2 regions of the Buttiauxella cochleicola genome follow, and region 1 is predicted to be linked to the other one. Evidence: predicted binding sites of a transcription regulator. Region 1 holds the regulator's gene; the other holds the start of a gene.
What was found. Region 1 encodes PurR, which represses purine synthesis genes. Its sites were predicted from a motif close to CANGCAAACGTTTGCNTG; they were not measured.
Positions count from the first base shown of each region.

Region 2: a site for PurR is predicted at 2,613-2,630, ahead of pyrC (dihydroorotase). Genes of this name have one in related genera too.

Region 1 is NZ_JAJSOU010000001.1:180,193-184,774, forward strand. Features, by position in the region: gene punC (purine nucleoside transporter PunC) at 1-630, opposite strand, end outside; gene punR (DNA-binding transcriptional activator PunR) at 746-1,657, shown strand; gene purR (HTH-type transcriptional repressor PurR) at 1,678-2,703, opposite strand; gene cydH (cytochrome bd-I oxidase subunit CydH) at 2,999-3,088, shown strand; gene sodB (superoxide dismutase [Fe]) at 3,141-3,722, opposite strand; gene LVQ79_RS00810 (C40 family peptidase) at 3,915-4,582, opposite strand, start outside.
Region 2 is NZ_JAJSOU010000010.1:151,532-156,113, forward strand. Features, by position in the region: gene mdtH (multidrug efflux MFS transporter MdtH) at 1-1,100, shown strand, start outside; gene grxB (glutaredoxin 2) at 1,176-1,823, shown strand; gene LVQ79_RS14945 (lipoprotein) at 1,994-2,554, shown strand; gene pyrC (dihydroorotase) at 2,688-3,734, shown strand; gene dinI (DNA damage-inducible protein I) at 3,808-4,053, shown strand; gene bssS (biofilm formation regulator BssS) at 4,406-4,582, shown strand, end outside.

The sequences.
Region 1 (4,582 bases):
CACGTTGCCGCTATACACGCGATTACGCAGCAACGACATAAAGCTGACTTTGTTGTCTTCTGTTTGCGGGTGATGCTGGGTACGTGGTTTCAGGCGCAGAGTTGGTATCATCAGCACCAGCGTGATGGCAAATAGTGTGGCGAAAATCGCCTGCCAGTCAAAGTGGGTCAAAATCCAACTACCCAACAGTGGAGCCAGTGCTGGAGATAGACCAACCAGCGGCATAATCGTTGCAAAAATGCGATTTGCACGGTTTGCCGGGTAGTAATCGGTCACCAGTGCCTGCCAGCTTACCGCGGCAGAACAAACACCAACGGCCTGAACGAAGCGCAGCACCAGCAGAGCAGTAGCACTTTCTACCCACAACATTCCAATACAACCGACGGCGAACAGACTTAGACCTGCCAGCAAAACTGGTTTACGTCCGAAATGGTCTGACAGCGGCCCCCACATTAACTGGGCAAACGCAAAGCCCGCAAGGAACAGGCTCAGGCTCGCACTGACGGCGGAGGCATCGGTCTGTAAATCTTGCTGAATGGCAGCGAAAGCAGGCAGATACATGTCTGTGGCAAGGAAGCCCAGAACACTTAATCCAGCCAGCCAGATAAGAAATCCTTTTGATGGTTGCATAATTTTCTCTTGTTTTATCTTGCAGGTTGATCGCTGCAAGAGTGTACGGAGTGCAAATAGGCTTGTGAAACGCTAATATTTGTAGGTTGCGTTCAAAAAATTTGTGAGCAGAGAAATGTGGTCAGAATATTCGCTGGAAGTGATAGATGCGGTAGCGCGCAATGGCAGCTTCAGTGGTGCAGCACAAGAGTTGCACCGCGTTCCGTCAGCTATCAGCTATACGGTACGGCAACTGGAAGATTGGTTAGCGGTTCCGTTATTCGAACGTCGCCATCGTGATGTTGAATTAACCCCCGCTGGCGTCTTTTTCCTGAAAGAAGGCCGTTCTGTTATCAAAAAAATGATGACGACACGGCAGCAGTGTCAACAGATCGCAAATGGATGGCGCGGGCACCTGGCGATTGCAGTCGATAACATCGTTAAACCTGAACGAACACGTCAGTTAGTGTTGGATTTTTATCGTCATTTTCCGGATATCGAACTGCGTATCTTCCAGGAAGTGTTTAACGGCGTGTGGGATGCGCTGGCTGATGGGCGAGTTGAAGTCGCGATTGGTGCGACACAAGCTATTCCCGTCGGGGGGCGTTATGCGTTCCGCGATATGGGGACGTTGAGTTGGCGCTGTGTGGTGTCATCAAATCACCCGCTGGCACAGCAGGGCGGAACCTTAAGTGATGATGATCTACGGGCCTGGCCGTCGTTAGTACTGGAAGATACTTCCCGCTCGCTACCGAAGCGCATTACCTGGCTTTTGGATAATCAGCGTCGAGTTGTGGTTCCAGACTGGGAATCTGGCTCTGATTGTCTTAGCGCGGGTTTATGTATTGGTATGGTGCCGCTGCATATAGCAAAGCCGTGGTTAGCTTCGGGGCAGTGGAGTGAGCTGACGCTCGATAACCCATTCCCGGACGCGGCATGTTGCCTGACATGGCGGCAAAATGATGCTTCGCCAGCTTTGGCCTGGTTGTTGGAGTATTTGGGGGATAGTGAGACGATGAATCAGGAGTGGTTGCAGGAGCCTGCTTAGGCAGGCTCCATTGACTGTTTTTAGCGACGATAATCGCGGAATGGACCATCTGCCACTGAACGGCGTTCAATTAAGCGTGGATGTACTTCAATCGACTGCGACTCTTCGCGTTTATTGACGATTCTATCCAGCAGCATATTGAATGCTGTTTCACCCAGTGAATCCTTCGGCTGATGAATGGTGGTCAATGCCGGTGAGAAGTAACGCGCGTTACGCACGTTGTCGTAGCCGATAATGGAAATATCTTGCGGCACGCGTAAACCCATTTCATCAGCAGCACAAATTGCGCCCATCGCCATAATGTCACCGCCGCAGAATATCGCGGTAGGGCGATGGGACTGCCCAATTATCTGCTGCATGGCGCGGTAGCCTGACTCAGGTTCAAAGTCACCCTGCACAATCCAGTTCTCAGGAATAGCGATACCAGCCTCTTCCAGCGCTTTCATAAAACCAGCATGGCGGCCGCCACCGGTATTACGTTCCATTTGACCGGGAATTGCACCAATTTCGCGGTGACCACGCTCAATCAAATAACGGCCAGCCAGATAGCCACCGTGGAAGGCATTATCGACAACGGAGTCGGTGAAATCCGCGCGGGCTTCGCCCCAGTCCATCACAACCATTGGGATGTGACGATACTCTTCAAGCATAGTCAGTAATGATTCCGGGTATTCAGAACACATCACCAACAGCCCATCGACGCGTTTTTGCGCCATCATGGATAAATAGGCGCGCTGTTTTTCGAAATTATTGTGCGCATTACCCAAAATCAGGGTGTAGCCTTTTTCAAAGCAGCTATTTTCGACAGCTTCGATTATCTCGGCAAAATAGGGTGCTTCGCTAGAAGTGGCTAGCAAACCAATCGTTTTGGTGTGATTAACTTTCAAGCTACGTGCGACGGCGCTAGGCGAATAATGCAATTGTTTAATTGCTGCCCAGACCGCATTGCGTGTTTCTTCCGCCACAAAACGGGTCTTGTTAATCACATGTGATACGGTTGTAGTGGAAACGTTTGCGAGCTTCGCTACGTCCTTGATTGTCGCCATTAAATTTCACTCCGGGCCATATCGTAAACCCCTGATAACCAATGTGTTAAACGTTTGCGTACGCTAACTCCTGAGGCAACGTTAAGGTTGCAGGTATGCCGGGATTGCGACATAAAACGGGAGGAGGGCGTTGAATAGATGGTACGCAACAAATTAGCGTGGGATTTTGGCCTATCCTGGAGAAAAGTGAAAGAGGGAAAAGCGATATCAGGTTAAAACCAGGGGGATTTTTATGTCTGATTGTGGGAAAATCAATCCGACACACCGATTGTAGGGTAATAAAAGGAGTTTGCTAATGAGTACCGATCTGAAATTTTCAATCATGACCACGGTTGTTGTTTTGGCTCTGATTGTGTGTGGCGCGTTAACCGCCGTACTGCATTGATACATCGCTCTGATTAAAATGGGCCGCAATCGCGGCCCATATCTTTTTGGTTTTATGCTGCCAGATTCTTAGCAACAAACTCCCAGTTCACCAACGCCCAGAAATGCTCAAGATAGCCAGCACGAGCATTGCGGTAGTCGATGTAGTACGCATGTTCCCACACATCCACAGTCAATAACGGTGTTGCCGCTGTTGTTAATGGGGTACCCGCGTTTGAGGTAGAGACAATCGCCAGAGCGCCATCTTCTTGTTTGACAAGCCAGGTCCAGCCAGCGCCAAAGTTTTTAATAGCCGCATCAGTGAACTGCTGTTTAAACTCAGCAAAGCTCCCAAACGACTTATTAATGGCTTCCAGAAGCTCCCCAGTTGGTTCACCGCCTGCATTTGGTGCCAGGCAATTCCAATAGAAGGTGTGGTTCCAAACCTGAGCTGCGTTGTTAAACACGCCACCTTCGGAAGTACGAACGATCTCTTCGAGAGTTTTACCTTCAAACGCGGTGCCCTTAACCAGATTGTTCAGGTTAGTGACATAGGTTTGATGGTGTTTACCGTAATGGTATTCCAGAGTTTCGGCGGAGATATGCGGTGCTAAAGCATCTTTTGCATATGGTAGTGCAGGTAGTTCGAACGACATTGCTGACTCCTTATTACCCTTCATACTTCGAGCCGCATCTTTGTTGGCTGCGATGCAACTCGAATTAATTTGGGTATCTATTGTTAAACATCACTTTTAGTGCGGGTTTAGGGTAACAAATTGAAAGGATAAGCAAAAGAGGGAACTCACCTGCCCAGGGAAGGGCAGGTGCAGGTTTTCTAATAAGAGCGTTTAACGAATGGTTTTAGGGGTCATAACGCGTTTGGCACCGACATAGTGGCGCTGCCAGTAGTCTTCGCTCAATGAGGTGATCTGGATATCCTGCCCGGTACGCGGTGACTGAATAAATTTACCGTTGCCCACGTACACGCCAACATGGTCAGCGGTGCCTCGACCTTGGGTGCGGAAGAAGACCAAATCGCCAGTTTCCAATTCCCCACGATCTACAGATGAGGCATCACGCAGGTGATACATCTCATTAGCGGTACGAGGAATACGGAACTTCACTAAATCTTTGTATGCGTAGTAAACCAGACCACTACAATCGAAACCGGTAACCGGCGAGGTGCCACCCCAACGATACGGTTTACCAATCTGGCCCATCAATTTATTCATTGCCGTTTTTTGTGCTTTTTGCACACGGACTTTATGCGCCGCAGCAATCGTCGTTGGCTGCTCTGATTTAACTTTTACACAATGCGCTTTATGGCCTTTACGTGGCTTGCTGCATTTTTCGGTGAAAGTAACAGGCTGAGCTTTTGCGAGCTTAGAGGTTTTATTGCGGGAGTTTTTTGCAAGATTCTTTGTTTTAGCGCTGCTGGCATTTTTGGCAGTTTTACTTTTTGCGGCAGTTGCTTCTTTTTTCTTGCTGGCTGTTTTGACTGAGGTGGTGCTTTTTT
Region 2 (4,582 bases), on a different contig from region 1:
TTGTCGACCAAATGGGTTGGGCGGCGTTAATGGTCGGCATTGCGCTGGGCCTGCGTCAGCTTACTCAACAAGGGCTAGGTATTTTCGGTGGTGCCATCGCCGACCGGCTAGGTGCCAAACCGATGATTGTCACCGGAATGCTGCTGCGCGCCGTTGGTTTTGCGCTGATGGGTATAGCTCATGAACCCTGGGTTTTGTGGCTGTCGTGTTTTATTTCCGCTATCGGCGGCACACTATTCGACCCACCGCGCGCAGCCCTTGTCGTCAAACTGGTGCGTCCACATCAACGCGGCCGTTTCTTCTCGATATTAATGATGCAAGACAGCGCTGGAGCAGTCATTGGGGCGCTGCTCGGCAGTTGGCTGCTGCAATACGATTTTCGTCTGGTGTGCGGTGCGGGCGCGGTGATGTTTGTGATTTGTGCGATGGTCAACGCCTGGCTGCTTCCAGCTTATAAACTCTCTACCATTCGCACGCCAATGCTTGAAGGCATGGGGCGCGTGCTGCGTGACAAACGTTTCATCACTTATGTGTTAACGCTGGCCGGATATTACATGCTGGCGGTGCAGGTGATGTTAATGCTGCCGATTATGGTGAACGAAATTGCCGGTACGCCTGCCGCCGTGAAGTGGATGTATGCCATTGAAGCGGCACTATCCTTAACGCTGCTCTACCCGATTGCGCGCTGGAGCGAAAAACGCTTCCGTCTCGAGCAGCGCCTGATGGCGGGTTTATTCCTGATGTCCCTCGCCATGTTACCGATGGGATTGGCTAACAACCTCCAACAACTGTTCACTCTAATTTGCGTGTTTTATGTTGGTTCAATCATTGCGGAACCTGCCCGTGAAACGCTGGGCGCATCACTTGCCGATTCCCGCGCTCGCGGCAGTTACATGGGCTTTAGCCGACTGGGTCTGGCGATTGGCGGCGCATTTGGTTACGCCGGTGGCGGTTGGTTATTTGATGCCGGGAAAAGCATCAACCAGCCGGAACTTCCGTGGCTGATGTTAGGGATTATAGGTTTCATCACGCTTATCGCATTATGGTGGCAATTTAGCCCGAAACCGATAGACCCCTCTATGCTTGAGCCCGGCAGCTAGTTTGCAGCCCCTGGTATTCTCCTCCATACTCAAAAATTGACGGATTTTTCCTGACGATTGATATGGAGGAGTAACGTGAAGCTTTATATTTACGATCACTGCCCTTTCTGCCTTAAAGCACGCATGATTTTTGGCTTAAAGAATATCCCCGTTGAGCTGGTCGTCTTGCTAAACGACGATGAAGTAACCCCGACGAAAATGATTGGCAAGAAAATGGCGCCAATCCTGCAAAAAGATGACAGTCGCTACCTGCCTGAAAGCATGGATATCGTGCACTACGTCGACAAACTTGATGGTGAACCACTTTTGACCGGCGCTGCTAATTCGGCCATCAGTGACTGGTTGCGTCACGTCAATAGCTATGTCCAACACCTGTTATTGCCGCGTATTGCGAAAGCGCCTTTTGATGAGTTTGCCACGCCTGCTGCCCGTGCTTACTTCACACAGAAAAAAGAGGCAATGATCGGTTCTTTTGCCGACCATCTGACGCATTCACCGGGTCTGACCAAAAAAATCAGCGACGACTTACGCAAGCTCGATAAACTTATCGTGCAGCCCAATGCCGTCAACGGTGAGTTGTCCGATGACGATATCCACCTCTTCCCGCTGCTGCGTAACCTGACGCTGGTTGCCGGAATTGAGTGGCCGAGTCGTGTTGCGGCATACCGCGATAATATGGCCAAACAGACTCAAATTAACCTGCTGTCATCCCACGCTATTTAAAGATTGTTAATGGTTCTAAGGCGGGTAAGTTAACCCGCCTTTATCTCATGATTAAGAAACTCATTGTGTCTAATAAAAAATTAAGCCTTTTCCTGTAGCACGCCCGGCACTGGTACATCATGATGCTTTATGTCAGGATCTGTGACCGATGCAGCATGTTAAGGATATCCATGAAAAAAATAGTATTAGCCGCAGCCTTGATGCTCAGCGGATTAGTGGTGGGTTGTAACCAGCTAACGCAATACACCGTCAGCGAACAGGAAATCAACCAGGCGCTGCATAAACGGAATAATTTCTCTAAAGACATTGGCCTGCCAGGCGTTGCCGATGCCCACATTGTCTTAACTAATTTAGCCAGTGCGATTGGCCGAGAAGAACCAAACAAAATCACCCTGACTGGTGATGCCAAACTGGATATGACATCTTTGTTCGGCAATCAAAAAGCTAATATCAAACTTAAACTCAAAGCCCTGCCAACCTTTAATAAAGAGCAAGGTGCTATCTATTTGCAAGAAATGGAAGTGGTAGAGGCAACCGTCGAGCCTGAGAAAATGCAGACGATTGTCCAGACACTGATTCCCTATCTCAATCAGTCGCTACGCAATTACTTCAACCAACAGCCAGCTTACGTGTTGAGTGAAGATAACAGTGCAGGCGAAAAACTGGCGAAGAAATATGCCAAAGGGATTGAGGTCAAGCCAGGCGAAATCATTATCCCGTTCACCGAGTAAGCCCTCAAACACAGGGGAGGCACATCCTCCCCAAGAAAATCTCAACGAAAATGGTGCAAAGCTAAACGTTTGCGCTTATCCTTTGTGCCCGGCATAAATCATCGTTATTTCCTTCCTACGCCGGAGCACTTTCATGACCGTATTACCTCAGGTATTAAAAATTCGCCGCCCAGACGACTGGCATGTTCACCTTCGTGATGGTGATATGCTAAAAACGGTTGTGCCTTATACCAGCGAAATTTATGGTCGCGCGATTGTGATGCCAAACCTGGCGCCGCCAGTGACAACGGTTGAAGCTGCCATCGCTTATCGCCAGCGTATTCTCGACGCCGTACCGCAAGGGCATAGTTTTGAGCCTTTAATGACCTGCTACCTGACTGACTCTCTGGACCCGAACGAAGTTGAACGTGGGTTTAACGAAGGTGTGTTTACTGCGGCAAAACTGTACCCGGCAAATGCGACAACTAACTCAAGCCATGGTGTCACCAGCACTGCTGCGATTTTGCCAGTACTTGAGCGCATGCAGAAAATCGGTATGCCGCTGCTGATTCACGGTGAAGTAACTCACGCTGACATTGATATTTTTGACCGTGAAGCACGCTTTATCGAAACTGTGATGGAACCGCTGCGTAAGCAACTGCCGGAACTAAAAGTGGTATTTGAACATATCACCACCAAAGACGCCGCACAGTATGTGAAGGAAGGCAATTCCCTGTTAGGTGCAACTATTACCCCGCAACACCTGATGTTTAACCGCAACCACATGCTGGTTGGCGGCGTTCGCCCTCATCTGTATTGCCTGCCTATTTTAAAACGCAGCGTGCATCAGGAAGCGTTACGCGCGCTGGTAGCAAGCGGATGCGACCGTGTGTTCCTGGGGACTGACTCCGCACCACACGCACGTCATCGTAAAGAAGCAAGTTGTGGTTGTGCTGGCTGCTTTAACGCCCCTTCGGCTTTGGGTGCTTACGCGACGGTATTTGAAGAGATGAATGCAATGCAGCACTTCGAAGCGTTCACATCCCTCAATGGCCCGCGTTTCTACGGTTTACCTGTTAACGAAGAGACTATCGAACTGGTTCGCACGCCGGTTGAAATGCCAGAAACCATCGAAACATCCGATGACAGCATCGTGCCATTCCTGGCCGGTGAGAAAGTAGCCTGGTCAGTTAAAGCATAATTTTTATCGCCCCCTGTTGCATCACTGGCAATATGACTGTATAAATATCCAGTATATTATATAGGGGGCTGTTATGCGTATTGAAGTCACTATTGCCAAAACTACATCTCTGCCACCAGGCGCTATTGATGCGCTTGCCAATGAACTTTCACGCCGTATTACTCAACACTATCCTGAAAACGTTAACCACGTTCAGGTACGTTATGCCGCTGCAAATAACCTGTCGGTTTTAGGGGCTACCAAAGAAGACCGCGATCGCATTAGCGAAATATTGCAAGAGACCTGGGAAAGCGCTGACGACTGGTTTGCTGCGGATTAAAAAACATAATGGGAATGGGCTGGCTTTAGATCAATTCGCCGTTCATTTCAGGTAAAAATTCCCTCGTTGTTATCTTTATACCGGGTGTCGCCATCCGGTTTTTTTAATTGTATGAAATTTACTCATTTAAATAATTTCCCTTCTTATACGTTACCCAGAATCATCTGATTCAATAAAGAATATCATGCCGGTTTATTGTGCAATTAAGCGCTTTATTGTAAAAAAAGTGTTGCAGGGTATTTATTTCTCCGTCGAATTAGCTTAATCATTGATATACTTAACTGGCTTCACATTAAACAAGCATTAAACCTCACGAACCGTTGTCTCAAACACACGTATAAAAGGGGTTATGATGGAAAAAAATAGTGATGTTATCCAGACCCATCCCCTTATCGGATGGGACATCAGCACCGTTGATAGCTACGATGCGCTGATGCTTCGCCTGCACTACCTGACCTCGAATACGCAAAAGCACGACGAAACTGAAATCGGTCAAACTTTATGGCTGACCACGGATGTTGCCCGGCAA